One region of the Paenibacillus sp. FSL H8-0283 genome, then DNA from elsewhere that is predicted to be linked to it. Evidence: riboswitches for the same ligand, from Rfam matches in the RefSeq annotation. Region 1 holds a riboswitch; each other region holds the start of a gene.
What was found. A riboswitch is a leader RNA that binds a small molecule or an ion and turns the genes downstream of it on or off. The one in region 1 is predicted to bind cyclic di-AMP.
Positions count from the first base shown of each region.

Region 2: linked by a shared signal. The riboswitch ahead of MHI52_RS17715 (3D domain-containing protein) and the one ahead of MHI52_RS07415 (hypothetical protein) in region 1 are both predicted to bind cyclic di-AMP.
Region 3: linked by a shared signal. The riboswitch ahead of MHI52_RS10750 (C40 family peptidase) and the one ahead of MHI52_RS07415 (hypothetical protein) in region 1 are both predicted to bind cyclic di-AMP.
Region 4: linked by a shared signal. The riboswitch ahead of MHI52_RS00530 (C40 family peptidase) and the one ahead of MHI52_RS07415 (hypothetical protein) in region 1 are both predicted to bind cyclic di-AMP.

Region 1 covers NZ_CP150295.1:1,661,855-1,670,021, reverse strand. Annotated here, with positions in the region: gene MHI52_RS07440 (hypothetical protein) at 1-141, opposite strand, end outside; gene MHI52_RS07435 (zinc ribbon domain-containing protein) at 241-486, opposite strand; gene MHI52_RS07430 (organic hydroperoxide resistance protein) at 697-1,116, opposite strand; gene MHI52_RS07425 (Nramp family divalent metal transporter) at 1,517-2,812, shown strand; gene MHI52_RS07420 (HAD family hydrolase) at 2,918-3,601, opposite strand; gene MHI52_RS07415 (hypothetical protein) at 3,729-4,127, opposite strand; cyclic di-AMP (ydaO/yuaA leader) riboswitch at 4,243-4,418, opposite strand; gene MHI52_RS07410 (glutathione peroxidase) at 4,790-5,269, shown strand; tRNA gene MHI52_RS07405 (tRNA-Leu) at 5,420-5,502, opposite strand; gene MHI52_RS07400 (urease accessory protein UreF) at 5,930-6,631, shown strand; gene MHI52_RS07395 (hypothetical protein) at 6,898-7,101, shown strand; gene MHI52_RS07390 (hypothetical protein) at 7,129-7,764, shown strand; gene urtE (urea ABC transporter ATP-binding subunit UrtE) at 7,795-8,167, opposite strand, start outside.
Region 2 covers NZ_CP150295.1:3,959,058-3,967,224, forward strand. Annotated here, with positions in the region: gene MHI52_RS17680 (HNH endonuclease) at 1-60, shown strand, start outside; gene MHI52_RS17685 (DUF4247 domain-containing protein) at 175-915, opposite strand; gene MHI52_RS17690 (DUF4178 domain-containing protein) at 927-1,433, opposite strand; gene MHI52_RS17695 (DUF350 domain-containing protein) at 1,457-1,858, opposite strand; gene MHI52_RS17700 (PspA/IM30 family protein) at 1,954-2,625, opposite strand; gene MHI52_RS17705 (hypothetical protein) at 2,737-3,078, opposite strand; gene MHI52_RS17710 (polysaccharide deacetylase family protein) at 3,232-4,023, shown strand; gene MHI52_RS17715 (3D domain-containing protein) at 4,131-4,805, opposite strand; cyclic di-AMP (ydaO/yuaA leader) riboswitch at 4,808-5,002, opposite strand; gene MHI52_RS17720 (amino acid ABC transporter ATP-binding protein) at 5,221-5,943, opposite strand; gene MHI52_RS17725 (ABC transporter permease subunit) at 5,930-7,393, opposite strand; gene MHI52_RS17730 (M20 family metallopeptidase) at 7,577-8,167, shown strand, end outside.
Region 3 covers NZ_CP150295.1:2,349,105-2,357,271, reverse strand. Annotated here, with positions in the region: gene MHI52_RS10780 (YqzE family protein) at 41-259, opposite strand; gene MHI52_RS10775 (N-acetylmuramoyl-L-alanine amidase) at 455-1,201, shown strand; gene MHI52_RS10770 (divergent polysaccharide deacetylase family protein) at 1,176-2,015, opposite strand; gene MHI52_RS10765 (carbohydrate-binding protein) at 2,422-4,116, shown strand; tRNA gene MHI52_RS10760 (tRNA-Leu) at 4,262-4,345, opposite strand; gene pelA (pectate lyase) at 4,522-5,484, opposite strand; cyclic di-AMP (ydaO/yuaA leader) riboswitch at 5,903-6,034, shown strand; gene MHI52_RS10750 (C40 family peptidase) at 6,040-6,504, shown strand; gene MHI52_RS10745 (carboxymuconolactone decarboxylase family protein) at 6,578-6,907, opposite strand; gene MHI52_RS10740 (hypothetical protein) at 7,050-7,268, opposite strand; gene MHI52_RS10735 (hypothetical protein) at 7,388-7,717, opposite strand; gene MHI52_RS10730 (xanthine phosphoribosyltransferase) at 7,815-8,167, opposite strand, start outside.
Region 4 covers NZ_CP150295.1:106,570-114,736, forward strand. Annotated here, with positions in the region: gene MHI52_RS00505 (hypothetical protein) at 1-93, shown strand, start outside; gene MHI52_RS00510 (4a-hydroxytetrahydrobiopterin dehydratase) at 124-420, shown strand; gene rbsK (ribokinase) at 465-1,448, shown strand; gene MHI52_RS00520 (cytochrome c) at 1,523-1,879, opposite strand; gene MHI52_RS00525 (GNAT family N-acetyltransferase) at 2,030-2,524, opposite strand; gene MHI52_RS00530 (C40 family peptidase) at 2,880-3,350, opposite strand; cyclic di-AMP (ydaO/yuaA leader) riboswitch at 3,354-3,491, opposite strand; gene MHI52_RS00535 (hypothetical protein) at 3,737-4,588, opposite strand; gene MHI52_RS00540 (M1 family metallopeptidase) at 4,599-6,590, opposite strand; gene MHI52_RS00545 (YwhD family protein) at 6,692-7,195, shown strand; gene MHI52_RS00550 (transglycosylase domain-containing protein) at 7,394-8,167, opposite strand, start outside.

The sequences.
Region 1 (8,167 bases):
GGTCATCTTCCATTCCGGGGAACGGGTGTAGAATACACGGCATTTTGTACCGTCTACCAAATTCATTTTGAATTCATACAATCCGTCTTCCTTGTTACCATAAGCTAATTCTAAATCTGCAATACGCGGTCTATAAGACATGGATATCACCTGTTTAATTCAAATTTGGTTCATGCAATGACACTACTCAGTACTAAGTTATATTAAAGAAAATTCAGATCAATGTCAACTCGCGCATGTCTACCCGCCAAACAGAATATCCAGAATCGTCCCTACCTGTCCCTGTTTTTTCCCTTTCAAGACATCCGGATCAAATACTTCAACATACCCGCAGGAAGCACAAGCCACGAACAAGTAGTGATTATGCTGTATATCAAACATCTTACTCAGGCCTGCTCCTGACATGGAAACTTCCTTAATGTTACAATCCGTGCCCCTGCATTTTGTGCACACAAATCGCCGCTCGATCATCTCTTCAATACTCATCTTCGTTCCCCCTTTATGGAATGTGTAGCATGAAGTGAGAGTGCAATTATGTAAAATAGTACGCGATCTGGCATCTAATCTCCTGCATCATGTCCTTATATGATAATCAACACAAAACCCTGCCGATTGCCAGCAGGGCTTTGTAGTCGAACATCAGGTATCTGGGATACCCTGCTCTATATGTTCCCTTTACTTACCAGGAGTCAAATCTTAAACTACGTTTAATACAACATCAATGTTGCCGCGTGTTGCTTTGGAATATGGACAGAAATCATGCGCCTTGCGGGCCAGTTCCTCTGCTTGACTGTGATCTACACCAGGCATGCTAACGTCCAGACGAACAGACAGCTGGAAACCGTCATCCGCAGGGTCTTTACCAATGGATACGTTACTTGTAACGACCACATCCTCCAATTTCACACCTGCTTTGCGTGCTACATTGGCAAGGGCACTTTCATAACATGCTCCATATCCAGCGGCAAAAAGTTGCTCAGGGTTAGTACCTTCACCACCGGAGCCACCAAGCTCTTTTGGCATTTTCAGATCATGCTTAAGCACGCCATCCGAAGAAGTCACCGAACCTGTACGTCCACCTTTAACTGTCGCTACTGCTGTATATAAAGCTTCCATTCAGAATCTCTCCCTTATCCATATAGTTTTTTACTGCCTTCCTTTCAATTTAAACTTCTGGCTCATTTTGAAACGCAATTTTGTATCTTTATCAGCTTTTACAACTTTATTATTTTCATGCATTTCAATGCCATGGCTGTATTTTCCCTAAGGTTGGGTAATATACGAAGGGGCATATTCAAGCTACAACCGAAATTTTGTGCTGATACATAAAAGTTGCACTAGACAAAAATAATTGAAGGAGTACAATGTAACAATAAACATAAAAATTTAGATATATCATGAGCGGTTTGTACCGCATCAATATCTCCAAATCAATAATTCAAAGTCAGGTGATTATCGTATGAGTAAAAAAAATCCGTTCAACGCTCCTTCAAGAGAATCATTGTCTACTGCGGGCATGACCCCTTCCCTTGGAGAAGCACATAGTTCCATGAAAGTTCCGCAGAATGCTGCATGGTGGAAGAAATTCCTCGCCTTTGTAGGCCCAGGATACCTCGTTGCCGTAGGTTACATGGACCCGGGGAACTGGGCAACAGATATCGCAGGCGGCTCGCAGTTCGGGTATACCTTGTTATCCGTTATCCTGTTATCGAACCTGATGGCCGTTGTCCTTCAGTCGCTGGCTGGCAAGCTCGGTATCGTCACTGGACGGGATCTGGCTCAAGCCTGTCGTGAACGATTCAGCATGCCTGTTGTTATGATGTTATGGATTCTGTGTGAGCTTGCCATTGCAGCTACCGATCTGGCTGAAGTCATTGGTTCTGCCATCGCATTAAAACTGTTATTTAACATCCCCATGTTATACGGCGTTATCATCACCGCAGTTGATGTACTCCTGATTCTTGTTCTGCAAAACAAAGGCTTCCGCGCTTTGGAAACTCTCGTCATTGTGCTGATGGCAACCATCGCCCTCTGCTTCGGGATTGATCTGTTTCTGGCAAAACCGGATATGGGCGGTGTTCTCCATGGTTTTGTACCAAATGTTGAGATTCTGCAAAACCCGGCCATGCTCTATATTGCCATTGGTATTATCGGAGCAACCGTGATGCCGCATAATCTGTACCTGCATTCTTCCATTGTGCAAACCCGTCAGATCGAACAGACACCACAGGGCAAAAAAGAAGCCATTCGGTACTCGACCATGGATTCTACGATTGCGCTGACACTGGCCCTGTTCATCAATGCAGCCATCCTGATTGTATCTGCTGCTGTATTCCACAGTGCTGGTATGACGCAGGTTGCTGAGATCGCTGATGCCTATCATCTGCTGACACCTCTATTAGGTACTACGGTTGCAAGTATTCTGTTCGGTGTGGCGCTGTTAGCATCAGGTCAGAACTCTACCCTTACAGGTACACTCGCTGGACAGATCGTTATGGAAGGTTTCCTGAACATTCGAATTCCGGCTTGGCTGCGCAGACTGGTCACACGTCTGATCGCCATCATCCCGGCGGTAATTGTGACAGCCATTGCAGGAGAACATGGCACAGAAGAACTGCTCATTTTGAGCCAGGTCGTGCTGTCGCTTCAATTGCCCTTTGCTGTAATTCCCCTGGTGATGTTCACAAGTGATAAAAAAAGCATGGGTGCATTCGCCAACAAATTGTGGCTCAAAATCATCTCATGGGTCATTGCCGCGATTATCGTTGTGCTGAATGTATATCTGATCATTCAGACGATCCGGTTGTTCTAATCTCATTTTAATTGGCTAAATACTAAAAAGGCTGATCAACTCCGGTATGCTATACCTAAGTTGATCAGCCTTTATTGTTGCAATCCATTAAACAACCATCTGCATCTAATCCTGATTTGGCATCAGTAACGGCAAGAGTTGATCCAATGAATCAACGGTCCAATCCGCACGTTTGTCATCCGATAGCTCTGGCTGGAATCTTCCGTAACCCTGCATAATTCGAATCGTACGCATGCCCAGCTTCCGAGCAGGTATAATGTCGTTATCGATCCGATCGCCGATCATCACGGCTTCCTCCGGTTCACAGCCGGCCTGTTTCAAGGCTACAGCGTACAACTCAGGGTCTGGCTTGGACACTCCTTCTTCAGCTGAACATGCCAGAACATCAACATACTTCCGCAAGCCGTAACTCTCCAGTCTCTCTTCCGTTCCAGGACTCTGATTGGCAATAATGCCAATGCGATAATGCCGTGACAACTGCTGAAGAACAAAATCTGCTGAAGGAAAAGGACGTTCAAGATCTTTTTGAAACTTCAGCTTGTCCTGAATCTGTTTTTGATGCCCCTCGTCTTCAACAAATGTGCGAATTGCCACTCTCATAGGCCATTGCTCATATTTTCGGTAACAGCTCGCGAACAGTTCGCGTACCGCCTCAATTGTCACCGGATACCCCAAAGCACAAGCTTCACGGACAAACTGTCCGATAATATCATCAACCGGCTCCCATTCATCCACCAGCGTATCTCCAACATCAAAAAACAACCATTTCAATCCACCTACATCCGGCACGCCAATTCCTCCTTGTAAGCATAAAAAAGAAGACTCACCATCCTGCATGAGTCTCCTCAAACTTCCGTTTATCGATACATTCAATTATAACAGGCACCTTACACCTGAGCAATCACAAGCTATGGCATTAACCATTGAGGAGAAAGCCAACTTCCCCATTGAGCGAATATACAATCCGGTCTGCGCCCATGCCCCGATAGATGCCCTTAGGATGACTCTGCTCCGTAATGACGCACAGGGATTTCGATGTCCATGAACGGCAGATCTGTAAATAACGACAGGTCAGATTCAGGCTGTTCTCGAAAATAAACACGTTGCCTACGCTGCCCTGCGGCAAAAACCATTTTTGAGCTGCAGCCGTATTCATGCGAATGACATGTTCTACTCCGATTCTACGGAGTCTTCGCTCTTCCCCTGCACTGTTGGTTAGAACGGCAAACGGCATTTTTTTGTACATCAGCAATTTGATAAATTTACGTCCTGCTTCATTTGGAGCAGTCACTAAGATCATCTCAGTATCCATCATTCGTTCCTCCCTTGGCGTGAAAAGACAACAAAAAAGAAGCGTGGGGGACCAAGGCCTCCCGAACGCTTCTTAAATAACCCATGGCGAAAACACCATGAACCAGCGTACGGCTTGTTGCCTCTCCCTTTAACGCTTACGAGGTTAGCTGACGGATTCGGGCGCGAGAGTCGCCCTATTTCCGGCTGTCACCGGAAAATTCACCCCATGAATGCCCACTGTCCTGGACAGCGCATTCCGTTGGTTCCCCCGTTTCCCATTCATTAATGAATGGAAACTCAGCGATTAAAACATCGTTCGTATATCTTAAGGTAAGATCGAGCGATATTATCGTTTGTTTCGTTTTTCAAGTACAATTTAGTTTAAATTGAAATTACGTTATGAATCATACACCCGTGCCATGTCGGTGTAAAGTCCGCCCAGATCACCAAATCGGCAGATTTTTGCCAATTCCTATCCATAATAACGCTTACAACAAAGTTATACTCTATCTATCTCTTCAAGGCTATCTAATTCTCACTCTGGCGTAAATCACTTCGCAATTCATTCACGTATTCTGCACAACTTGCCTGTTTTGATTCTTTTAACACCATATTAGTTTTGCAATATTTAATTGCAACCAATATAATAGAAGATATAAGAGTAAATAAATGGAGGCGATTTAGATGACAGTCTACGATTACAAAGTGAATACCCTTCGCGGTCAAGAAGTTGAAATGTCCGACTACCGTGACAAAGTGCTCCTGATTGTGAATACGGCAAGCTCATGCGGCCTTACCCCTCAATTCAAAGGTCTGCAAGAATTGCAAGACAAGTTTCAAGATGCTCCATTTGAAGTGCTTGGTTTCCCAAGTAACCAGTTTGCACAGGAAAAAGGATCTTCCGACGATATTGCCGAGTTCTGTCAGATGAATTATGGCGTGAGTTTCCCCATGTTTGAGAAAATTGATGTGAACGGCTCAAGCGCTCACCCTCTTTTCCAACACCTTAGCACAGAGGCTCCTGGCCTGCTCGGCTCCAAAGCAATCAAATGGAATTTCACCAAATTCCTCGTGGATCAGAACGGACAGGTCATTAAACGTTATGCTCCCAAAACAACACCGGACAAGATTGAAGAAGATATCAAGAACTTACTTCAAAAATAATACACAGGCCACCCGTAGCCGGAAGGTAGAGCAGCATTGCCCCGGTAATGGGTGGCCTTTTTTCCTCAACTTTGATGTCATACTGTTCGAAAAAGACAAAAAAAAGAAGCTTCCCATTAATGGAAAGCTTCTTTTTAATCGTTCATATGATGCGGTCGAGAGGACTCGAACCTCCACGGGCATACGCCCACTACCCCCTCAAGATAGCGTGTCTGCCATTCCACCACGACCGCATGTCGTAAATAATCGGCAACAGAATTGATTATACCGGGTTCAGAACTAAAAGTAAAGTATTTTTTAATACTTCTTTTTCAGCTAGGCATTTTCATCAAAAATCGCATAATCTCGTCATCTTTACCCATGAACTGCATATGATTAGATTTGATCCCCTCTTTTTCGGTAAGAGCCGATCTTTTTGATTCATTTATATATAGTCCTCCATGAACTTCACCACATAAATAACACAATAAGTTATATAAAATAACACAAATATTAAATTCCAGATTTAATCCATTAATTTTCACGGATACTATTGACAAAAAGCGGACATTTATGGGATGATAACTATCATATAATTCGGATTTTTAAACATAAAGCAAACAAAAAGGAATATAAATGTCACTTTAAGTGACATTTAACGAACACAGGAGGCGAATGATTGTGAACCGTGGGAATAAGCTGCTCGATTATGTCAAACTGCTTGATTCCTCTATTCAGGTTGGAGGGTTCACCCATTCCTTCGGCATGGATATCCATATCAGGGAGGGTACCATTCGTAATGCTGAAGATCTCGAATCATTCATGCGTTGTCAGTTGCATCCGAGCATCGTTCGTCTTGAAGGTATGGCCATCAAAGGTATCTATACTGCAGCAGATCACAAGGATACATGGCGGATAGCTCTTATCGACAAGCTTGTCCATGTTCAGCGAACCCCTGGAGATCTCAGAGAACAAGCTGCCGCCATGGGTAAACGATTGATCAGACTTGCACGAGCTCTGCACCCCTGGATTGAATTCAGCCAGCTCGAACAGATCTTTGCCAAATACGATTCGGTTGGCTGCCTCTCTACTGTTCATGCCTGGATTAACCACCACCTCGACATCCCGGTCGAAGAGGCGGTCCTTGGTTACCTGCATTCAGCCATGAATGCCTGCATAACCGAAGCCTCCAAAGTCATTCCCCTGAACAACGATACAACCAAGGATCTGATGGTCCGCCTGGCCACAGATCTGGAGAATGAATGGAAGACCGTCAGCGCCTCGGCTGCGGATGGACTGGCACAGCCAACCTCGATGTCCATGAAATCGTTTTTCCCCAGTTTCCATATGCTCGGAGCTGGACTTCATGCCTACAGGGCCTAATCCTCTTCCTCCTCATGCCTGCTCCCCTTCATTCAAAAAAACTAAAAAACACGCGGCAACCTCCTTGCCGACGTGTTTTTTGTCATTTTATTTGTTTTATTTACGTATTTACGCCATTTATAATCACAAAATACACTTTTTTCCGTCTTTTTTAATTGTTAGATGACGAATTTACGTATATAATAAAACATACAGCTCGCATTTCTATATATTCTACATGAAGAAAGAGCGGCTGAATACTACATTCTAACCAGGGGTGAACCCTTTTGAACAAGAAAAAACCAGTTACTCCGTTCGGATGGGCCATCAAACGACGGCTAACCGAACTTCAAGTGGACCAGAAGACCTTTTGTGAACAGCATGGCATCCCACCCTATCGTTTATCCAATCTCATTCACGGCACACGCAAAGCAACCCGATTCAGGCACCTGGTCGCTGATATTTTGGATATTCCAGATGAACTGAGATAAGATTTCTGCCAAAGGAGGGTCTCATCCATGAGACATGTTACATCCGATCTGGAGAGGCTATCGTTCCAGTCCATACGTCACCAGCTCATCATCGTTGATGACAATTGGATTATCCAAAGTTGTAACCGTGCCTGGCAACAGGGACTTGGTCAATGCTCACCAAACCCGGATATACACAGTAGTCATAGACATTACCTGCATCTGACGGAAGCCTGGGCAAAACGAGGCAAGAACGCTAACATGGCACTTGTCGCACAGAATTTGAAAGAACGCGGAATACCCTTTAATCGAAATCATACATATGACATCTGCGTGTATACTGTATACAACGAAAAGAGGTGGTTTCGTGTAGAACTCACCCCTCTATCTTATGCAAATTCAATTCTGGATACCGATCTCGCTTTAATTGCACACATGGATATTACCGAACAAAGAAAGACAGAACACCAATTGAAAAAGGCATTGTCTGAAGTGCGCACATTGCGCGGACTGCTGCCTATTTGCGCCGTCTGCAAACAAATCAAGGACGAAGAGGAACACTGGAACTCCGTTGAGAGTTATCTGGAGAAGCATACCCACGCCGAATTCACCCATGACATCTGTCCGGAATGCATCCGGCGGTTATATCCGAAATACTCGAATATCCTGGACAAGCGTTCCTGAAACCTTTCTCCACTCGCCGACTAACTACAACTATACGGAGAGATGATGTTCAAACTGCGACATATCCAGCTCTTGCGGTGTCCCATGCAGGGTTATGGTTCCTTTGTCCATGATATAGATGTAATCTGCGGCACTTCGTACAAAATCGATACTCTGCTCTACCAGTAGAACCGAGAGGTTCCCCTTTGCCTTGAGGTGCAAAATTACCTGCCGAATGTCCTCCACGATAGAAGGCTGGATTCCTTCTGTCGGCTCATCCAGTAGCAACAACCCAGGACGCGAAGCCAATGCCCGGGCGAATGCCAACTGCTGCTGCTGTCCACCACTCAGATCCCCGCCCTGCCGTCCATACATCGTAGCAAGCACTGGGAACATCGCCAGTACATCCTCCGGGAACGTTTTT
Region 2 (8,167 bases), 2.3 Mb from region 1:
AAACAGCCTGCTACAACGATTCCCCGCGTACGCAAGTCCAATCATGTTCGCAAATCGTAAACCAAAAAGAACAGTTCCAAGGTAATTGCGCGGATAGTGATAAATCCGTCATACCTTTTCCTGTTCTTTTTGGATTGTACTATATGTTGGGCAGCCAAACTTATAATTGAATCATTATCTACGCCTCTTAATTCGGCCGCCGCCCACTCTGGTTTTTGGTTTTTTGTAGGATTTCTTAGGTGAATCAAACAACCCACCACTGCTCTTGTTGCGATCAATGGTTCCCTTGCTCTGATCCTTGTTGCGGTTGAATAATCCTCCGCCAGATCCCACGCTTGAATCTTTATCGCTTCCGCGCCTTGTAATCGTACCTTTCCGATCAACAGTAATAGGTGGAGCAAGCTTCTTGTCATTACTTGTTGGTGCACGATAAGATCCTGCACTCGGTTTATACGTATCTTTATTGGTATATCCTCGATAGTTGCCATAACCTCGCCCACCAAAAGAATCGAACAGATTACCAATTAATGTAGCGGTGAGGTAACCTTGTAAAAAAGATGAATCGTAGTTCTGCCGAACATATTCCTTGGAGTCCACCTCAACCAATGTATCCTCCGGCTTGTTCGGGTCTTGTTGCAGGTGATAATACTCGTCCTGATACACGAGGAACATACGCTCTGTATTCTCTGCCGAGATTTGATCCGGTTGCCGCTGGTCAGACAATTCCTGTGCCACTTCCGGAACGGTACGGTCCGAAGCCCGGTACACATAGGACGTTGAGTTACCACTGCCGTTAACCGATTCAAGCGGATATGTGTCCTGAACAGAAGGCGCTGCTCCGCACGCGGACAACAGAGACATGACAAGGCTGAGGACCAGCATTAATTTTAATCCATGTGCCAAGCGTTTTTTCATTGGAACCTCTCCTAGCTCGAACGAATCACTTTGATATCCGCAGGAAGAATGGACTCACCCTCATACAGTGTAAATCTTCTGTCTTGCCACTCCACACGAAGAAGCATATTATCATCCGACTGATACTGCCATACCAATTGTTCTCCAGCCTGGCCATATGGAGTTCTACCTGCCGTTGATACCATGCCTCCATACTCTTCCTCCAGATGATATGCGCGTCCATCCAGATCCAGCAATGTAGGCACCTCATCAGGTGCATCAAGCCTGCCATCAATTGGTGTATATAGGGCGTAACGTGTGAGTTCCCGTTCTTCGATATGCAAATATCGAAATGCGGTACCATCCTGCAGTGTGAGCACAACTGCATTTCGAGCACGATTTTGCACCCGACCAACGACTTCATAGGTGACCAGAGAAACCTCACAGATATCACCAGGTGCAAGCTGAAGCATCGTTTTCTCTGCCTGCGGTGGTTCAGGTTTCGTTAGTATTCCTTTAATTCGTTTCCATACACTCATGAGAATTACTCCTGTTCCTTATCTTATAAACAAGCTGCAATAATCAGTGCGCCCACGATATGTAAAGCGCCAGAGAACAACCCGTACCCTGTCTTCCCTTGCTGAATTCCCGTATCCAGATCCAGATTGGCCCATTTGCGAATCATAAAGTGTACAACACTCTCCAGAATCAACAAAATGATAAAGGATACAACGGAGACCAGCAGTGCTTCTCCCAGGTGACCGGCCGTAGAAATGGACGTAGCGAGTACGTATCCTTGTGCAAATAATTTCATAACCATACGTGTAGTAACGGCCATATTGCCGGCCTTAACTTCAGCAAAATCCTTATATTTCGTGAACAGTGAATCAACATACATCAGGACAAACAGCAAAACCGAACCAGATCCGGTCCAGACCAGCATCGCCAAAATGTTCAAATCCATTTACACAGCCCCCACATATCAACATGAACCGCATTTAAAAGCGAAGGAGAAATACTCTTCTCCTCCGCTGGTTAACCTTGCTGACAACCAAGGTATTAGTTCTTATTATCGTACTGTTTCATCAATGCTGCGAGTTCATCTTCAACAGCCTGATCTTTACCCAACTTCTCGAACTCTTCATCCAAAGATTTTCCTTTGGAAGACATTTCGTTACTTGCTTCGGCCTGTGCTTCCATCTGCATCATTTTCTCTTCCATACGCTTCATACCAGCACTTGCAGTATCAGAGCCAAACCCATTCAACGCTTTGTTGATTTCCGTTTGGGCTTTTGCTGCATTGTAACGGGCTACCAGTGTTTCACGTTTGTTCTTCATTTGAGTCAACTGCTTACGCATCTCGTCGAGCTTGCCACGCAGGTTATCTGCAGAAGCCTTGTTTTGGTCATAGCTGGTTTTGTACTCAGCCATCTTCTCTTCAGCAGCCTTTTTCTCTTCCAGGGCACGTCGAGCCAAATCCAGATTCTGAGCACGTGCCGCCGTATGCGCCTGCTCTTCACGTTTCTTCACAAGAGCTTCCTGCTCTTCGAATAACTGCTTGAATTTCTTCTCAATGGCGATCTGTTGAGCTACTGCTTTCTCCGCATCTTCCAGATCCTCTTGCATGTCACGGATATATTGGTCCGTCATCTTGATTGGATCTTCCGCCTTGTCAATAATGGCGTTGATGTTAGACATAGTTAGATCACGCAAACGTTTGAAAATGGACATTATGTTATTCCTCCTAGTCGATATTACATCGTATATAAACATACATACGTAACAATCTACAACTCGTTTCAATTTTAGCAAATAAAATCAAAACATTCGATGGCTCTTATGTCAGGAAGATCGTTTATCTTTGTTCAGATGATCCTCCATCAACCTCTCTGCAGTCTGCACGATTTCGTCGATCTGCATCCGCATGATGGAATCAAAATGGATACCCATGATCACCGTAACGGTTACTTTCAGCTGCATGGCAGCCTTTCGGGCAAGCCGCTCACACAGCTCTTGTTCTTTATGCCCAGGAATATGTACTGTCGTCCCGCTTACGCGCTCATGATCCACATAGAACGTGGCTACGGCGCCAATATGCGCCTTTCCTCCGGTAACGAGAAAAACCTTATCTTCTCCTGCTTCAATCACCTGTAAACGTATGGATTTCAAATCAAATGTACTCATCCCCATCCACCTATCCTTTTCTATATGTTATATATGGAGGAATTATGGCTGTCATGAGCTAAATCGGCAATGAAACTTCTCACACTGCGCATATTTTATGGAACCCCCGGGCATACCAAGGAGAACGTCATTTTGGAAAAGGAGGCCGTTATTATGCGCGTACGCCTCATTATGCTGATGGTTATCGTTATTTTTCTCGGGGGATCTCATGCTCCAGTTTCATCGCAGGATGTTTCAAGCCCGCCAAGTGAATCCGTATCAGGTTCGGATTCTGCGGAAGAAGAACAACTGACATTGGGACAATTACGTCAAAAATATGCCGATACGTTCAAAACCAATGGTCCTTCAACCAAGAAGGTTGCACTGACTTTTGATGATGTACCTGATCCACGATTTACTCCACAAGTACTGGATGTATTGAAGAAATACAATGTCAGAGCTACATTCTTCATCGTGGGTAGTCGTGCTGAGAAACATCCGGATCTAGTGAAACGCATTGTTAAAGAAGGGCATATGGTTGGTAATCACAGCTACAATCATCCTGAATTCAGTAAGCTGTCGATGAATGCCTTTCGCAAACAAATTTTACATACCGGGGATATTATTCAACGTTTGGCGGGTTATACGCCCAAGATGATTCGGCCACCTTATGGAGACATTAATGAAGAACAGCTGAGATGGGCTGCCAAACAACACTATAGCATTGTGAACTGGAACGTAGACTCCCTGGACTGGAAAGGCCTTTCAAAGGAACAGGTGAAAGATAACATCCTGTCTGCCGTGAAACCTGGCTCCATCGTTCTGCAACATGCTGGAGGCGGTGTAGGGTCAAACCTGAACGGCACGATTGAGGCTTTGCCTGAAATTATTGAGGAACTACGTAATCGGGGATATGAACTGGTCACCTTGGACGAAATGTTGGGATTGCCAAAGGCCAAAGATTAGGACGACCGTGATAACAAATAATGAGAATATTAAAAGGGTGCTGTTCAATCGCGAATTAGCGACTGGCAGACACCCTGTTTGAATTCATTTTAAATGTTATTTTCTCTCTACTTCAGAATGTACAGCTCGATATCCTGAAAACCAAATGAACTTACAGTCTGTTTGCTACCCGGGATAAAGATATCAATCCGGTGACCCTTGATTGCACCGCCCACATCCCGCGCTGTGGCTACAAAAGCCTGTTTTGGCAATCCTGGATGGCTGTGACCAGTTACCAGTACTTTGGTTCCAAGTGGAATTACACTTGGATCCACTGCAATCGTACCCAGTTCAAGGTCATTTCCGAAATAATCGACTGCACCCCAGCCTCCATTTTCAGACGGATCTGCAGAGTATGCCGTTGCTTTTACGTTCACAGCTTTGCTGTAATCGAATGTCTTACCCCAGGCTTGAACAACTTTGTTATCTGCGTTGACGTCCAAGCTTGCTGTAGTAACAGTCTTCGCTTGGGTCTTTCTCTCCGTTGCCGCAGCGGCTGCTACATTGTTTGCCTTACCGGGAATCGTAATTTTCAAACCACCATAAATGTTGTAAGCCGAAATGTCGTTGTTTGCTTTAATTAACGTGTTGAGTGCTACTCCATATTGTTTTGATAAGGTGTAGAAGGTATCCCCTTCTTTGGCCACATGAACTGAATCGGCGTGAGCCGGAACGGCTTGAATGAGCATTGCTGTTGTCATTAATGCTACTGCTGTTTTGGCTATACGTTTCTTGTTAATCATGGTCTTCCTCCCTCATTGTGCCTGCGAAGTTAGTTGTCGGATTCGGATGAGGAGCCCACCCTATAGGTTCTTCGTTACATTTGAAACGTTATGTACCCAATTCACCCCAAGCAGTGTGCTGTAGATCTTCCCCCTGCACAATCTGCATCGTTACATCCCCCGCACTCCCTATCCGGAAGTTTCGGCAGAGTTCAATATATCACAATTTTGTAACCTGAACTTGTAGTAATTCTTACCAAATGGTTTTTAGCATGTAAGCATTTGTAAGAATACTGGTTAATTCAGAAAGTTTGGTTGACCCGATTCCTTTATATTTGGTAACAGAATAGTTACTTTTCCGAATCCATACGTCATTATTATCCATAAAAAATAGCGTTACCGACTCGAAGTCAGTAACGCTATTTGATCACATCGTTTAGAGTACTTTCGCAAGAAAATCACGTGTACGTGAATTTTTGGGTGCTCCAAACACCTCATCAGGTGTTCCCTCTTCCACAATAACCCCGCCATCCATGAACAAGATGCGGTCTCCCACTTCACGTGCGAAACCCATCTCATGGGTTACGATGACCATCGTCATTCCGCCTTCTGCAAGACGTTTCATGACATCCAGCACTTCGCCGACCATCTCAGGGTCCAGTGCCGACGTAGGCTCGTCAAACAGCATCACATGCGGCTGCATGGCCAATGCTCTAGCAATGGCGATCCGCTGTTTCTGTCCACCAGACAGCTGATTCGGGAATGTATCTTTTTTATCGTACAAGCCCACGGTGTTAAGCAGATCAGAGGCAATTTTCTCCGCTTCCTGAGTGGATTGTTTCTTCACTTTAATCGGAGCAATCGTGATGTTTTGCTGTACCGTTTTGTGTGGGAACAGGTTGAAGTGCTGGAACACCATGCCCATTTTCTCACGAGTTGCGTTAATGTTATGCTTGGGGTCCGTGATTGACACGCCTTCAAAATCAATCTCTCCTGAGGTAGGCTGTTCCAGCAGATTCAGACAACGTAAGAAAGTACTTTTACCTGAACCGGAAGGACCGATGACCACGACAACCTCACCTTTGCCAATCGTCACGTTAATGCCCTTAAGCACATCGTTATTTCCATAAGATTTGTGTAATTGTCTAACGTCTATCACTTGCACTCAACTTCCTTTCCAGTCGTCCCAGCAGCTTGGACAAAATGAACGTCATTACAAAGTAGATGGCTGCTGCAATCAAAAATGGACTCAACCCTTGGTACGTAATGTTCTTGACTACACTTGCCTGATACATAATATCCACCATACCGATAACGGAGATAATGGAGGATTCTTTGATGATAGTTATGAATTCATTACCGATCGCTGGTAATACAGCTTTGAAGGCTTGTGGCAATATGATATAACGCATCGCGGCGCCTCTTCCCATACCTAATGAACGCGCTGCCTCCAACTGACCACGATCCACACCTTGGATACCTGCACGGAAAATCTCCGCCAGATAGGCACCACTATTGATTGAAAGTGTAATGATACCTGCCTGAAGTGCAGTGAAGTTAATGCCAAAGCTCAGAGAAAAACCATAGTAAATAATCATCAATTGTACCAGCATCGGTGTGCCACGGATCACTTCAACGTATGCCGTACCGATCCAGCGCAAGATTGCAGCGTCATGCAAACGGAACAAACAGATGATCAATCCAATAATTACCCCGAAGATAACCCCAAGTGCAGACAACAGAAGTGTGTATCCTACACCTGTAGCATAGAAACTTTTGTACTCCCAGAATACTTGGAAAATATTTTGTGATTTGTTCGCTTTATCCGCCATCAAGAGGCTGGCGTCCGTCACCATCTGATTGATTTTATCTTCGCTTTTCAGTCGCTCTAGTGTTCCATTTACTGCAGCTAGCAGCTCGGTATTACCTTTACGAATCCCGATTGCCGCTTCTGCTTGCTCTTCGTCCGGAACAGCAGCAGCAAGTCCAATGATATCGTCCAGATAACCTACAGCAACGGTATCTTCAACGATTGCCGCGTCAATGCGTTTTGTTTGCAGTTGAAGCACGATATCCGAGATTTTATCCAGCGCAGTAAGCTTCGCTCCTGGAATACTCTGTCCGATCGTTTCCTGAATGGAGCCTTTCTGAACGCCAATCTTCGCATTTTCAAGTTCTGCCATGGTTGGATATTTGTCTTTATCCACATTGCGAACCATAATCACTTGTTTTGATTTATAATAGGTGTCGGAAAAATCGATACTTTTCTTCCGCTCATCCGTCGGCGTCATACCTGAAATCACCAGATCAACACGCCCGCTCTGCAATGAAGGCAGAAGACCGTCGAAGCCCATATCCTCAATCACAAGCTCAGCGCCAAGATCTTTGGCAATCTCTTTGGCGATCTCAATATCGAAGCCGACGATTTCATCTTTGCCATTAATCACTTTATGGAATTCATATGGTGCAAAATCGGCACTTGTACCGAGCACCAGTTTTTTACTGCTTGAATTATCTGTAGTTCCACTTGCAAGTGCCACAGGAACGGCAGTCGTCAGCAGAATAACAAAGGTCAACAGCATCATGGTGTAACGACTTATTAATTTCAACCTTTTTCTCTCCCCTTACAATACTTTGTATGCTTCTCATGTTGATGACTGAGTCATTATAAAGTACAATGCATGATTATGCAATGCATTTTGACAATACAAATCTTGACTTGTTTCTGAAAAAATAAAGCAAACATGATATAATCAATGAATTATTTTCATTTTTGCATAAGGAGTTTACTAATGACTGCTAACAAATCACAAATTCTGACGGTTATTGATCAATATGCTTCCCGTTTTAAAGCCATTTCATCATATATCGGTGCCAACCCCGAACTGGGAAATGAAGAGTTCCTTGCTTCTGCCCGTTTGAAAGAAGAACTGCTCTTCCACGGTTTCACTGTAGATGCTCCAATCCTCGGTCTGGAGACAGCCTTTATCGGAACCTATTCAGCCGCCACACCCGGCCCTACCATTGCTTTATTGTGCGAATATGACGCCTTGCCGGAGATCGGTCACGCTTGTGGTCACCATCTAATCTGTATGATGAGTCTTGGGGCCGCTGTTGGGCTAAAATCTATTCTGGATGAAGTAGGTGGAACCATTAAAGTGTTTGGTACCCCCGCTGAAGAGACACGTGGTGCCAAAGTTCCGATGGCTGAAGCAGGTTTGTTCGATGACTGTGATGTCGCTCTCATGGCGCATCCATATTATGCCTACGAAAAGTCAGGCAGCTCGCTGGCTATTGATGCTGTGCAATTTGAATTCCATGGCCGATCTTCACATGCCGCTGCAAGTCCGCACGAAGGTATTAATGCTCTTGATGCCGTCATT
Region 3 (8,167 bases), 690 kb from region 1:
CGTCTTTTGGTTTACCATTAGTGAAATAGGTAAGGGATAGTCACCCTTTTCCCGAAGAACTTCGTTTATGAGACTGTGTATCGAATTCTTTTTCCTTTTTCCCCACCCACAGGGATACAGCGAAAGGGATCATACCAAACCACTTCATCGCCCACGGCTCTTTCCTTTTGGTGCGACCTTTCCGCTCATCCTTCGGCGTATCGATATAATGTACTACACGTTGCGTAATGTATTTTACCAACTCATCACTTTTGGCCATAACCTCTGCCTCCTTCGCTCCTGCACTTTCACGGAGCTTACGATAGTTCTATTGTGTGCAGGATGTGCAATGGTTAAACATTTTTTTATTGAAAGGAGTATGAAAACCCTCAAAATGCACAGTCTAATGCCAAAGGTATCCATACAGTCTTTAATCTGCATCCGGTACCTATTTCATGAAGGAGTGTGTATTCCCATGTATAAGCTACTGACCGCTTCGGTGGCCTTGCTCATTAGCTTCCATTGTCTTCCCATCCTGCCCCACCATGTCGCGCATGGAAAAGCAGCCCCGTCCCAGAACAGTCCATCCATGCTGCCAGTGACCGATGGAGATGCTTATCGCTCAAGTCATCATGCCTTTGCAGCACCCGTTATCCTGCTCGACGTAGGCCATGGGGGTATTGACGGTGGTACGTCAGCCCAAGGTGTGCTGGAAAAAGATATCAACCTGGCCATTAGCCAAAAGGTCTATCTCCTGCTTCGCAGCAAAGGTTATGCCGTTATCATCAATCGACTTGGTGATTATGCACTTAGTGATGAGAACCGCTGGCTGAACAGCCGCTCCCGTCATACCAGAGATCTTGCCCAACGTAAAAGCCTTAGCGAAGAAGTAAGTACAGATATCGTGGTCAGCATTCATGCGAACTGGAGTCCCCGATCGACAGCACACGGCCCGGTGGTACTGCACCAGAAAGAAGGCAGGAGTTATTTGCTGGCCCAATCCATTCAGGACGCCATGAACGAGTTATACGAAACGGAGCACGGGGTCGTATGGGGCAAGCCCTTTTATATATTGAATTACGTGAAGCAACCTGCCGTCATCGTCGAAACCGGATTTTTGAGCAATGCGGCAGATCGAACCAGAATGAGTGACCCCACTGAGCAAAAACGAATCGCCCAGTCCATTGCCAATGGCATTATTTATTATCTGTCGGTAGTGTAGGAGCAGAATGCCATTGCCACACATCTCGAACCAGATCACCGATCCCTACAAATTGAACCTGATTTTGCAGACGGGAGACAGATTCACGAATTACTGCGGATGTGTTCATCCCCGAATGGCCGACATGACCAATGACAACACAGATATCCTTATCGATCGCACGCTGAGCAGCCAGATCCAGTTGCTTGCGAATGTGTTGCTTGGAGTTTTGATCATCCAGGAAAATGTCATTACCTACAGGTGGCATATTTTTGGATACGGCCAGTTCCCCCACCACAGAGCGAAAGTTCGTACGGCTGTCTACAAAGAAGAGGCCCCGCTCCTTGCATACATCGAGCACAATGGACATGATGCGTTTGTCCGAAGTAATTTTGGAACCCATATGATTGTTCATGCCAATGGCGTGTGGCACATCATCAATCGCTTTCTCCACACGTTCCCGTACTTCTTCATCTGTTAGATTGGATGTGATTGCACCCGGGCCCAGCCATTCAGGTCGTCCTTTCTTGGGTTCCATGGGCATGTGCACAATCACATCCATTCCCTTTTCATGTGCAGCCATCGCATCTTTCTTCGTTGTTGGCAAAAAAGGCATGACCGCTACCGTTAGTTTAACTGGCATCGCCAGGATCTCTGCCGTACCCTTCATGTCATTACCAACATCATCGATGATAATCGCTAACCGTTTGTGATTCGATGTGGACTCTGAAGCTGCCGCTGTAGGCCCTCCTGCCGATATGCCTGCGTAAAACACAATCAATAATGCCATGATACCTGCAATGAATCGATAATTCTTTCTCTGTACCTTCATCATGATACCCTCCCTGTAACTTCTGTGATCTCATTGTTTGATAATGAAGGGAGGATTATGTAAGCCAAAGCCTTCCTTAATGATCATATCCCCGCCATTGAAGACCTCTATCTCAAGTGAAGATCTCCATCATTCCAGTTTTCTCCTTAGCATTCAGACAATAACTGTCATTGAACAGTTGGAAAATAGAGATTAATTAGAAAAAATACTGTAATTTGTCAGGTTTTCAGTTTAGGAATTATTTAGTAGAATCAACAAATGAAAGAGGTTCTATGCTTCATTTCTATCCTATGATTTATGGAAGGAGGTTTTGAAAGGGTTTACATAAAATAAATGCCAGACAATCCGCTATTCTTGTTTGTTATTCCTGGTTGCGGTTTCTCTATGTAACTTACTATTATCGAGGAGGATGAAAGTAGTGAAATTCAAACTAAAAAAGACGATTAATGTTCTTTTGGCCTGTTTAACAGCCCTGCCTTTGATGTTAACCCCGACAAATGTGTCAGCAGCCAGCGATGCCAACATTAATTTGTCCTCGGAAAAACAGCTGATCAAGGGCTTTGGGGGCATTAACCTTCCTGCCTGGATTGGTGATCTGACTCCCGCTCAACGTGAAACTGCTTTTGGTAATGACCAGAATCAATTAGGCTTCTCCATTCTAAGGATCTACGTTGATCCAGATTCCAATAACTGGTATCGTGAAGTTGCCACAGCCAAACGAGCTATCGAAAAGGGTGCTATTGTATTTGCATCCCCATGGAATCCTCCAAGCAGCATGGTTGAAACGTTCAACCGCAATGGGGACACAAATGCCAAACGTCTGAAATACGACAAATATACCGCATATGCGCAACATCTGAACGACTTTGTAACCTACATGAAAAATAACGGCGTAGATCTGTATGCCATTTCTGTACAAAACGAACCGGATTATGCTCATGACTGGACTTGGTGGACTCCACAAGAGATCCTTCGATTCATGAAAGAAAATGCCGGGTCCATCCAAGGTACCAAAGTCATGGCGCCTGAATCCTTCCAGTACTTAAAGAACATATCCGACCCAATCCTGAATGATCCGCAGGCACTTGCCAACATGGACATTCTGGGAGCACATACGTATGGAACCCAGATTTCAAATTTTGCCTACCCTCTCTTTAAGCAAAAAGGAGCCGGTAAAGAACTGTGGATGACTGAAGTGTATGTTCCAAACAGTGACAACAACTCAGCAGACCGCTGGCCTGAAGCATTAGACGTTTCCTATCACATGCACAATGCCATGGTAGAAGGTGATTTCCAGGCCTACGTGTGGTGGTACATCCGCAGACAGTATGGTCCGATGAAAGAGGACGGTACCATAAGCAAACGCGGGTATAATATGGCTCATTTCTCTAAATTCGTGCGTCCAGGCTACCTGCGAGTCGATGCAACGAAAAATCCGGATACAAACACATTTGTCTCAGCCTATAAAGGTGATAACAAAGTCGTCGTCGTGGCAATTAACCGTGGAACTTCAGCCACAAGCCAAAAATTCGTTCTGCAAAATGGTAATGCCTCTACTGTGTCCTCATGGATTACGGACAGCAGTCGAAATCTGGCAAGCGGAACCTCGCTTAACGTATCCAATGGAGCCTTCACGGCACAGCTCCCGCCTCAGAGCGTAACAACGTTTGTTGCCAACGTTACTGGCGGAAATAGCGGCGGGAATACAGGCAGTGGCACTACGTATGAAGCCGAGACCGGAACGTCACTTACGGAAGCTACCATTGAAACAATCTACACCGGTTACACTGGGTCCGGGTATGTTAACTTCAATGCGATGACTGGTTCGGCCATTCAATGGAACGGCATTAATAACACGACAACAGGTACCAAAAACGTAAAGTTTCGTTATGCGCTGGAAAGCGGCACTCGGAACCTCGACATTTTTGTGAACGGAACCAAAGTCATTAGCAACGAGCCCTTTCCGGCTACGGGAAGCTGGTCCACTTGGGTTGAAAAAACAATACAGGTTCCCATGAACACGGGGACCAATACATTGAAAGTAGTTACCACCGGATCGGAAGGACCGAATATTGACAGCGTTAATGTTACCGCAGCACAATAAACGTTCCGTATGGCTGATGGAAGACATTTGCTGTACGTGCAGCTAAGCACTAACCTCTTGAATACTCATCACTAAAGTTAGTGTTATATCAAAAAATGCAAAAAAAGACTCCTTAAGCGTTAGCTTAAGGAGTCTTTTTATTAGATGCGGTCGAGAGGACTCGAACCTCCACGGGGGTTAGCCCACACGGACCTGAACCGTGCGCGTCTGCCAATTCCGCCACGACCGCATATTGTATCTCCGTCATCAATATCGGCGACAAGAAATAATATATCATGCGTAATCTATCATGTCAACACTGAAAGTAATAACAATAAAGCCCGAATCAGACGTCCATGTCGATTCGGGCTTTACCTTTAACTGCTGTTAATAGTTTGGTTCATTAAAACGGAAGCATACTACAAATTACAGCTTGGAAGGCCAGTTGCCATACCATGCATAACCGCCTCTTCTTTCTTTATCAATATCACTTAATTTGTATTTAACTACCCCGTCACGACCAATAAAGATTGGTTTATCCGTTCCGATCTCATAGAAGCGTGCCCAAATTGGTGCAGCTTTGGAATCAGCGATAATTTTACTATCTCCATTAGCTCTTTCATACTTGTAACCCGTAATTTTCACTTTGTTAAACCAAGCCTCCGCTCCTTTAATGGATGCGGTAATTTTAGCGTTAGCAGGTCTGGTTTTCAGAAATTTAACAATCGTTACACTCTCTCCAGCTGTCAGTGATGGCACTTCGTAGATTCTTGCGCTCGCTGGTTTAAGAGAGCTGGAATCATGTTGTTGTCCCCATGCTGTCAGCTTACCACCTGAAACGACCTGTGTATTCAGAATCGCCTCCACACCTTTGGCAACTGAATTTTTACTGCGGTTAGCAAGTGTGCTGTCGATAAATGAGAAATCACCTTTTCGTGCTGCTACTTCATCCAGCATGATCATTACATTAATCATGGCATCATCATTGTAAGTGATGTGCTTGTGGTATCCGGAGCTTTGGTAAACTTGTGGCCACCCGCCGTTTGAATACTGCATGTTGATCAAAAAGTTAATTCCTTTGATTGCAGCTGTGGAGTAACGCGGATCATTCGTCTTTTTAAATTCCTTCGCCAATCTTCTAATTTCTGAGTATGTAGCCTTGTTGTCTATCGTGGACTTTGCCCACTCTCCACTTGTCTGTTTATAATCTTTTCTCCAACCTCCATCCGGCAGCTGGTTCTTCAAAATATCAGAAATACTCGCTGTAGTACCCGACGCATCTGCAGCAGATACCGTCCCTACAGGGAGAACTGCCATTCCAACTACTGAGAACACCATCGTACATGCCAGGACAAAAGTAATTATTTTCTTCGCTTTCAAATGTAACACTCTCCTATGTTCGTTTTTATAAATCTTCCACTTCTACTTTACGTATGATATACGCCCCAAACCTCCTTTATTTGTATTTATCGCATAATAAAATCAATTTTAATCCAATATGTGGATTGGATAATCAGATAATATGCAAAAAATCGATTTTTGTCAATATATGCAACTTAATGAATATAATCTCTCTAATTCTACATAACGGGATAGTTCTTTTAACTCATGACAAACCTATTTATTTATCCAAATTCGTCTTAAACGAACCAATAATGACGTTTTTGTCATGAATGATACCCAAACTTGATCCCTTCTTTCATATAAAAACCTTAATTCCGCTAACATTGAGGTATTACGAAGGGTTTTAAATGGGTTTGACAATTACGCATTTATGCAATATAGTTTCAAATAGTTACAAAAACTTAATTATTCATTGCCGAGTTTCATGTTTGAAAACGGGGGAACCAATTTGGGTGAATTATTCTTATACATAGGAAATATAGGGAACCTTCTACCGAACCCTTAGCTAACTCCGTAGGCATCGAAGGGAGAACATTGATTTTGAAAAAACTGATTATCTCCATTTTTGGAGCAGCTGTATTATTTACATCCGGGGCAACAAGCACAGAGGCAAGCAGTATCAACTCCGTAGTGAACAACATGACAGGTATTCCTTACAAATGGGGTGGCACTACTGTAGCCGGCTTCGACTGTTCTGGTTTTATGAGATATCTTTTCAACAAATACAGCATTGAATTACCACGTACTTCGCAGCAGCAAGCCAAAGCAGGTACTCCCGTATCCAAGAGCAATGTTCGGACAGGTGATCTGGTGTTCTTTAATACAACAGGCAAAGGCATTTCACATACAGGTGTATATATCGGCGGCGGACAATTCGCTCATGCCTCCAGCAGTAAAGGTGTAAGCATCACGAAGTTATCGAATCCATACTTCAATGATCGTTATGTAACAGCACGTCGGGTAACTGGACAGTTTATGTATGATAAAATGTTAGGTAAAATGTGATTCACATACAAAAAGGCATCGGTTATTAACCGGATGCCTTTTTTGCACTTAAAAATGTATGTTGCATTGCTTACTAATGCAGCGCCTTCTGCACTCGCATCGCACCCTGAGACAGGGCATGTCCTCCACCAACAGCTCCAGCCACGGCTACGGTCTCCATAATCTCCTGATCTGTTGCGCCCTTAGCACGGGCTTCTTCTACATGGTAGAAGGTACATACCTCATTGTTGGCGAATAATCCAATGCCAAGCGCAATTAGCTGTTTTGTCTTCGCATCAATCACACCAGGTTGGAAACATTCTCCGGTAAACTCATGATACGACTTCACCACACCTGGCAGTACATCGCTTAATGCTCCAATCTGATCCTTGTAGGCATGAACTTTATCATTCATCAATGTCATGGCTTGTAGCACACCCTCTCGGCTATAGTTACAGATCTTCCTCACTGTACCTATCTTCTCTCCCGAGTGAGCCAATTATGCCAAGAAATCATGGTAATTCCAAACATTTAACGCTCATGGCCACTGCCATAATTATAAGCTGTTACTCACTAAGTGGACTCTGGCGCGGCTCGCTGAACAGCTGATAGCTGTAACCTCGGTCCAGCTTAACGACACGTCGATTCTGACGACGGATAAGTACCTGCTCGCCATCCCAGGCAACCACAATCCCCTTCACGTCGTTCGATTCCAGCTCGTCCCGTACGACTCTAACTTTCTCACCTGACAGACGCAGGGCGTCCAATTCTGTATCACTAATCATCTTCATGGCTCCTATATTTCAAATTTATTTACAAAAAGAGACCTAAATGAAAAGTCATTTAGGTCTCACGTGACTGTATTGGACTGTCATGTCATTCGAAATTATGTCCCGACTGAAAGTTACCGCTGCGCGTGCTCTTTGCTGTCGTTCTTCTCGAACCAAAAATCAAGCACTTTGGCGGACATCACACGTTCTTCAAGGTACTCCACTTGATGCGGTGTAAATTGTTCTTTCCAAGAGAAGGACAACTCTTCGCACAAGCCTACAATCGTCAGTAATTCTGACCAGGCAACATAGCGTTTGTACCAGAAAAATTGAGGATGTTCAATCATATAGGGATAAAGGTCATCGAATTCCGTATGTTTACAATCCAGGGCACGTTCAAAATGAACTTTCGATTCCGCCAGCTTATCATTAAAAAATTGTTCTGTTGCCGGTTGGTTCCCCATGGTGTTGCCTCCTCTCCCTAACATAACCCCATTATAAATGAAATCGGCGGTCATGCAAAGGCATAGTTCAAAAAATAGGCCCTATTCCTTTAAAATGTCACATTTCGTTATCGTCAAATTGTACTGTTCCATCGTTCAGGGAACGAATGCGTACCAAGGCTTCCACCGGAATACCCTGTTCACGAATCGTGCGTGCCCCTGCCTGGAAACTTTTCTCGACCACAACGCCGAATCCGACGAGTTCCGCACCGGAACGCTCGATAATTTTGATGACGCCACGAGCGGCATCTCCATTGGCAATAATATCATCAATGAACAAAATGCGGTCATTCTCATGAATGAACTCGCGAGATACCATAATGTCAGTTACAATTCCTTTGGTAAAGGACGGTACACGTTCACAGTAAGCATCAGGATCAGCCAGAAGTGTTTTTTTGCGACGGGCGAATA
Region 4 (8,167 bases), 1.6 Mb from region 1:
AAATGGGCCAACCGCATGGCGGTGAGCCTGGCCTTTGAGGTTGCTGTTGATCGCACCGAAGGTGTCGGTGGTTATACGGACGCATGTCTGTAATGTACCATCCTATGGGGAGGAAGATAACGCATGGTTTTTTCGCAAGAGGAAGTCGAAGCTCATCTGGGAAGGCTGGAAGGCTGGGAACTGGAAGAGGGACGGTGGATTGTACGTAAATTCGTGTTCTCCAACTACATGAAAGGGATTGCATTTGTGGATGAGGTCGCTGCGATCTCGGAAGCATTCAATCATCATCCTTTTATTACGATTGATTATACAACGGTTACGTTGCGTCTCACATCATGGGATGCGGGTGGTATCACATCTGTAGATATCAAGGAAGCAGGGCAATATAACGAAGCTTATGACAAAATGAGGTCGCAATAACGAGGTCGGTTATTATCACGCGGCCAGAAGTGAGTGAACCATACATGTCAGACTATAATCAGAAACAACCTCTTATTGCTGTCGTAGGCAGTCTCAATATGGATCTTGTGGTGAAGACAGACACGATTCCGGAAGAGGGAGAGACGGTGAGCGGTGAGGAGCTACATTATCTCGCTGGTGGCAAAGGGGCCAACCAGGCTGTTGCCGTTGCGCGTCTGGGTGGACAGACTACGATGATTGGTGCGGTGGGATCGGACGGTTTTGGCGAACGTCTGCTGCACAGTCTGACGGAAAGTGGTGCAGATGCCTCGCAGGTTCGCATATTGGAAGACACGGTTACAGGGACGGCTTCCATCTGGCTCTCTCGGGGAGACAACCGGATTATCGTTATTCCTGGTGCGAATGGGCAAGTGGTGCCTGAGATGCTGGAAGAGGCGGATACGGTAAAAAGCCTGACTGCAGCGGCAGCGGTGCTGCTACAGCTGGAGATCCCGCTGCCAGCGGTTACCCGCGCCGCCCAACTGGCGGCTGAAGGCAGCGCACTGGTGGTGCTCAACCCGGCTCCCGCGGTGCCGGGTCTGCCCCAGGAGCTCCTGCGGTGCGTCGACGTTGTCACGCCAAACCGCAGCGAGCTTGCCGTGCTTACCGGCCGGGATCATCTCCGGCCGGAAGACCTGGATGCGGCGGTCGCAGAGCTCGCCGCATCCCTCGGGGCCGCTGTCGTCACGACGCTCGGCCCCGAGGGGGCTGTCTACGCGGCGGCGCCTGGTGGCCGCGTACAAGCAGGGCGTGCCGGCGCGTGCCGTGCGCCCGGCTACGCCGTAAGCGCCGTCGATACGACCGGCGCTGGCGATTGCTTCAACGGCGCGCTGGCGGTAGCCCTCGCGCGCGGTGAGACTTTGGACGCGGCCGTAGGCTTCGCCATGGGTGCGGCCGCGTTATCCGTGACAAAGCTCGGCGCCCAGTCCGGGATGCCGTCCGCACGTGAAGTTGAGGCCTTTTTGGCTGAGCATGCCGCAGAGGCTTAATAATTGATATAACAAAGAGGCTCTTATTCTCCGAAAAGGGGATTAAGCGCCTCTTTGTTATGCGTGTGCAGAGATTATTTCTTCTCTGACAGCCACATGGCGATATTTGCAATCTCTTCGTCCTGCAGTTTGCCCTTGAAGGAAGGCATACCACCTTTACCTTTGACAATCGTAGAATAGATCTTCTCCAGATCATCCTGGCTGCCGATGTTGGCCAGAGCAGGTCCTACGCCACCTTGAAGCTGATCCCCGTGACAGGAGATACAATTGGCTTTGACCAGTGCTTCAGCTTGTCCGGCATCCAATGTTACTTCCGGCATGGTTGGCTTGGCTTCTTCAGCCACTTCTTCTTTCCCTGGAAGCGTAAACATTAAAACAATAGCTAAAGCGCATGCTGCAAAAAATACTCCGCTCATGATCCATTTGTGCATCCCTTATGTCCCCTCCAGAATGAAAGATCATCTAACCTGAAACTATCCATATCATTATAACGGAACCTGTACTGACATCATAGCATTTTGTGGGAATTTTTTGAACTAATCACATAACAAGGGGCAAATTTGGTTGTTTTGCAATGGATTCTAACCGCGAGGCCCTTCATAAACCATACAGTGAAAGGGCTTCAAGCCGCTGGGGGTCTGTCGTTCGTATGTATCCTGGGTGACAAATCCACTCTTCAGATAGACTTGAATGGCACGAGCATTCCAAGTGAGTACTTCCAGATCAATCTCATTCGTGGGATTTCGGCGAATAGCTTCCTGTACAATGGCAGTGACAAAAGCTGTCCCTTGACCCTGACCACACAGCTCTGGATGCATGCCAAGGCCAATCCGGGTTACCCCTTGAAGTGGGAAGTATTGAGCAAACCCACATATACGATCGTTCTGATCCAAGACGATCGCATATTGCTCCTGCCGCAGCTGTGCATCTCCGAATTCCACTTCCAGAGCTTTCATCTGCTCCCAGGGGAGCCAGCTGTAGATATTGTAAGGCGGATCATACTGCCAACTGCAGATAAGCTCCGCATGTTCTTCTCGCATGGGTACAACGTGAAACGTCACAGGGGTTTCCTTCATACACCTGCATGCTCCTTTCCTTGAAACAGAACTCTTTGTCCACTCTACAAAAGAGATGTTCATTTAGCAAGTCTTCCTTCCCAAGAAAAAAAATGAAACAAAAGTTCCGGTAATTTCGTTTATATTATAACGGGATGGGTAAAAACATCATAAGGGCACGGACGAACGAACGCAAAATGAACCTGTTGATGTCGCAGGATATGCCCCGAGTATAACTTGCAACATGAATAAGGATTGAAGCACAAAAAAACCGCCGGATACATTCCTGCGGAGAATGTACCGGGCGGTTCTGTTATGCTTCTTGCTTCGTTCCAGTATGTTTAATGGTTACAGCATCATGTTGCTCAGCTTGTCCCTAGTCAAGGGCCAGTGATTCATATGCGTCCGTGCTCATAATCCGTTTTGCGCCAACATAACGATTGGCCCAATAGTTTTCACTCAATGCACTGATCGTAACGCCTTTGGAAGAAGAGGAGTGTGCGAACTTTCCATCCCCTACAAAGATTCCTACATGGGATACGCCTTTACCTGTTGTATTAAAGAACACCAGATCGCCAGCTCTCATTTCCATGCGGGATACGGAATCGCCCATGTCGAATTGGGAACTGGATTGGCGTGCCAAATCAATACCCAACTTTTCGAATACATACCGTGTAAATCCGGAGCAGTCAAAGCCGTTGAGCGTTGTTCCTCCACTTTGATATGTAGTTCCCATTGCTGAATCAATTACTTTGTCCATCTTAGAATCTGCGAATGCGCTACCTGCACCAAGCGATAATGCGAATGTGATGCTAAGTACAGCTGCGGTTAATTTCTTCTTGAACAAGAGATATTCCCCTTCCAACGCCTGCGAGGTTAGCTTAAGGATTCGGTTGAAGGTCCCCTATGATCCCTCTGTAGCAAGATCAATTCACCCATAACTGGTTCCCCCGCTTCCCAGGTGCCAGGAATTTGGCTATGCTAGTTATGCACCTGCGAAATCAAGAAATGATGATTTAATTTTAAGTAGTTACAAATATGAATGTAAATATTACAAAGTTGTTACTAAAAACTCACTGCGATTATTGTAACAGAGGAGTACGGCTTTGGCAACGTTTAGCAACAAATTTAGCAAAAAAAACCCCGACCTTTGACGGGGAAAGGTTGAGGTTTGCCTATTTATAAGTACATATTAGGCCATGAGTTTAACATTTGATGGTAACAATTTTTAAACTATCTGCTCTCACCTTTGGATATTTTGGACTGCCATAAACGGAAATGGCTGCATATTTTCCACAGACTTAATAGACACCTGGCAAGTGGATACGTCTGTTGTAGTATAAGCCCGGTAAGTCCCGTTAATAACCATGAGGCTGTAGTGAATGCCCCAAAGACGAGCAGGTGTACTCCGCCCAGCAGGAGTGCAATGCCGATTACGGCGATGAGATGACGCAGTGCAATCCAGAGGGCTTTGAGGGTGCCGTGAGCCCCGCCTTCTCCTTCTGGTGCCGAAACACCGAACTGCATGTAGAGTATGACATGGTGGATGATCCAACCATATACAATCCAGGCAGCAACATAAGGTATACCAGGCAAAAGTAATTGAAGCGAATGAAATCCGTCCATGAGAATTGAGTAAAGCTTCGGTATGAGCCAGTAGGCGGGCAGAAGTATCAATAATGTACGTATGGTGTGGAGCAGTAGCATCGGTTTCCACAGATTTTTGATTCCGCGGACAAAGGGGATGCGCTCTTCTGTAGAATTAAAGTGCTGAAGTGAGTAGAGCAGTCCTGCCTGAATGAGGGGGCTGATCAACATGCGAACCAGCAGCATGCCCCCGAGAATCCATAGATAACGATGAACCTCCGGATGGGTAGACAGGTTAAGTTGACTTTCCATTTTGAACAAAAGTGTACTCAGCTCACCGGCATCAGCATCTGGATAGCGAAGGAGCAGTGGGATGACGGCCGATTGTACCATTCGATAGAAGAAATATCCCCAAATGAGTTGATAGAGAAATAAGAGTGCGGCAATGAACATATGCTGACGGACGAGAAACCAGCCTTCACGTATTTTCGCTTTCACCGTTTCCACCTCACCATGACAGACCTCCGAATATGGCTTCTATTAGTTTGGTTACACTCATGCTCCAGCGGGACTTCGTCTGCTCATCCAGTCCGGATTTCAGGAAATTGTTCATATGGCGGTTCTCCAGCACGATCGAGTACAGGGGATCGGTCATGGCCCAGGATACGGGGGATGTGTGAGTTAATTTATACGTGATGCGATCTTCTTTGCCATTCCATTGCTTGGTGAGGATATGCCCGTCTTCAAAAGCAATGCGAACAGGAACGGCGCTGTAATCACTACCTTTTTTTGCGATCGTCACGGATGACTCGTACAATGTTTGACCGTCTTTCTGTACGGGCGTAACACGAATCTTCTCTACAGCAAAGTCAGCCATCCCGTTACTATAGACGTATTGATCAAAATAATCAGACCAGGAAGTGCGGGTCACTTGTTCCACAATTTTCTGAAAATCAGCCGAAGTGGGATGTTTGAAGCGGTACTTCTTCACATAGGTAGAGAGGATGCGTTCCATCTTTTTGGCACCGACTTGATGTTCGATACCAAGCAATACAAGTTTGCCACGTGTATAGACATTGGCTGCATACTCATTCTGTGAATCAAACTTCCAGGATTCTTGTGTTAAGGATGAAGGAGACGTAATCAGTCCCGATTGTACTGGCAGATTCGGAATCAATCCGTATTCCTGCTCCATCAGTTTGTCTTCTGCATAAGAGGTGAATCCCTCATCCAGCCAGGCTTCCTCGAATTCGTTGCTGGCAACCATGCCGTAGAAGTACTGGTGTCCGATCTCATGGACTACGGTACGTTCCAGGTCATAACCCGGAGTAGTATCATCGGCTCCAAAGGCCGTAACTAGCGTAGGGTATTCCATACCTCCAGCGCCGTTCCCCGCTTTGGGTGGAACTACGATGGATAAGGTAGCGTAAGGATATGGGCCAAACCATTTGCTATAATTGGCTAGAGCGGCCTTCGCGGCGTAGAAGTAACGTTCTTTCAGATCCTGATGAGCAGGGTCCAGATATAACTTGATTCGTACACCAGGCACATTGGGTGCAGAGAAGGGTTCCTCGGCGTAGACAAAATCCGGTGAAGCTGCCCATGCGAAGTCATGCACATCATCGGCGTAAAATTGATAGACCTTTTCTCCATTCTTCACCACGGCTTGCTGCGTCGGAAATCCAGTAGCAGCTACTTTGTATGTTTCAGGCACCCGAATACGCACACTATATATACCGAAGTCAGCGTAAAACTCTGAATTGCCATGGTACTGGTGCAGATTCCAGCCTTCCGTTGTTCGTCCACGTCTGCCCACAGGTTCATAGGCACTTAATTTGGGAAACCATTGACCTGCCATGACAAAATGATCAGCAGTTCCCATCCGGGCAAAAATCTTCGGCAGATTCACTTCAAATCGGGTGTGGAGCGTGATGCTTTCCCCGCCTTTGACGGGTTTGGGCAAGCGTACTTTAATGAGGGTGGTGTCCTTGATATTTCCGTCATCTGGTTGCACATACTGCATCCGGTGCAGCAGAGAGAGCCCGTCCTCCGTTTTCATTTCGGTAATGTTCATGGAGCCATAACCATTGGTAGGCATGACATCACCCCGAAGCTTTCCACCGGATTCCTTCATAAAGGTGGTGTCAGCAGAAGAGAAGGCGTTGGGATACATATGAAAGTAAAGCTCGCTGACGGTTTTTTTACCTGGATGTGTCCAGGTAATCGTCTGAGTCCCTTCCAGTACATTCCCTTCGACCAGTTTTACATCCATGTGATATTCCACAACACGGTTGCTGTACACTTCGGCAGTAGGGGTCTGTACACTTTCTGGAGGTGCTGGCGTTGGGGCTATTGCCTTAGGCTTGCCCGATTCGGGGGCGAGTACTGGCAATTCGGAATGAGTTGAGCGATTATAACCCAGAGTGATCCATATCCCTCCGGCAAGTACACACAGGGCCAGGGATGCAGTGAGCCAGCTCTTGGCGCGTCGTGGAATCATCGTTAAATACCTCCCGTTGACAAGCATCTACAGCATGTATATGTTTGCAATGGGGCAATTATTAGTTAAAATATTTGTATCAACCCTTGGAGGTTATAAACATGGACCAAAACGAGCAAAACGGCAAAAAACAGATTGCCTTGAATATCGTTAGTGCAAAAAGCAAGCATAAAGGCTTCGGTGCAGGCTCCATTGAGCTGAATAACCTTTCCCCGGTCATTATTGATAATGGCGAAGCCAAAATCGATATCGGTGCGATGCATGCGAAGAGCAAAGTGGAACGCAATATCAAGTTCTCTACTAATCGTGAGGATGTGCCCAACGGACGCCAGGTATGGCTGGTGTGGGTAGCTGTCGACCGCACGGAGGAAGGCCAACTGTATGGTGGAGCAACGGCATGTGAGATGTGGATTGATACGGAAGCAAGACGTGGATGGAAACTGCTGGCCGAACATGTGAATCGCATGGATTATGCCTTGAAGCGTCGCTTCATGCTGGATGAGCTTGGACCCGAAGCTCGAGCTGCACTTAAGACACTGTTGATCTCACACAACGAAGACTGGTGGAATGCTTCTCCAGATGTATTGAAGGAAGCACTCGCCTAAGGCAGATCTTTCAACACAGTCTAAAAGAAAAAAGGCAAAAGGCCCCTTGACCGGAAAGTTCGGTTGGGGGTCTTTTGCTTGTGCTTTAATCGTATTCATCGATCTGAATAATTATGAGTTTTCATCCAAAGTGAATTTCCAATTGTTCAATATAACCAGGGGTTATAGGTGACGCAACTAAGTCATCGCCCATTTACGTCATTCTACCCACCAACGTTTGAAATCTCCCCACCAAGAATGTTTCTCTTCCTGTATGCCTTGTTGATTCTGTACCTGACGAGTCTTCTCATCTTCTCCAGAATCCGAATCATCCGTCGTACCATGACATACCTCTGTCGGTTCAGTACCATCAATAAAAACTTCCAATCGTTTCTCTTCACAACCGTTGCCTGCCAGCTTGCCGGATTCCGGATCAATATAGACACTTACGACATGATCAGGCACGGTGAAGATTTTGGGTGGTACGCTCGCAAGGGCCTGTTCTGTGAACTGGGCAAAGATCGGCGCTGCCCGGCGGCCATCCGAAGTGGAGATGGCTTTGCCTTGGTCGTACCCAACCCATACCGCGGTGGAGAGCTCCGGTGTGAATCCAACGAGCCAGGCATCCGTGTTGGTTGTTCCCGTTTTTCCCGCAACCGGGCGTTTGATCGCCTTAGACACCCGGTTGCCCGTTCCTCCATTTTCGAAGACACTTTCCATTAAACGAGTCAGTACATAAGCTGCCGCAGGTTCCACAACGGTCTCAGCCTTCGTCTGAGGCGATTCATAGAGCACACGTCCTGCGGCATCTGTCACTTGTAGAATGGCTACAGGTGGCGTCCGTTGTCCACCAGCAGCAATGACGGAAAAGGCCGATGCCATCTCCAGCGGGCTGACAGGTGACGTTCCCAGTGCAAGAGAAGGTACGGCGCTCAGGTTGCTTGTAATGCCAAGGTTTTTTGCCATACTCACAACCTCCTCAGGACCGATCTG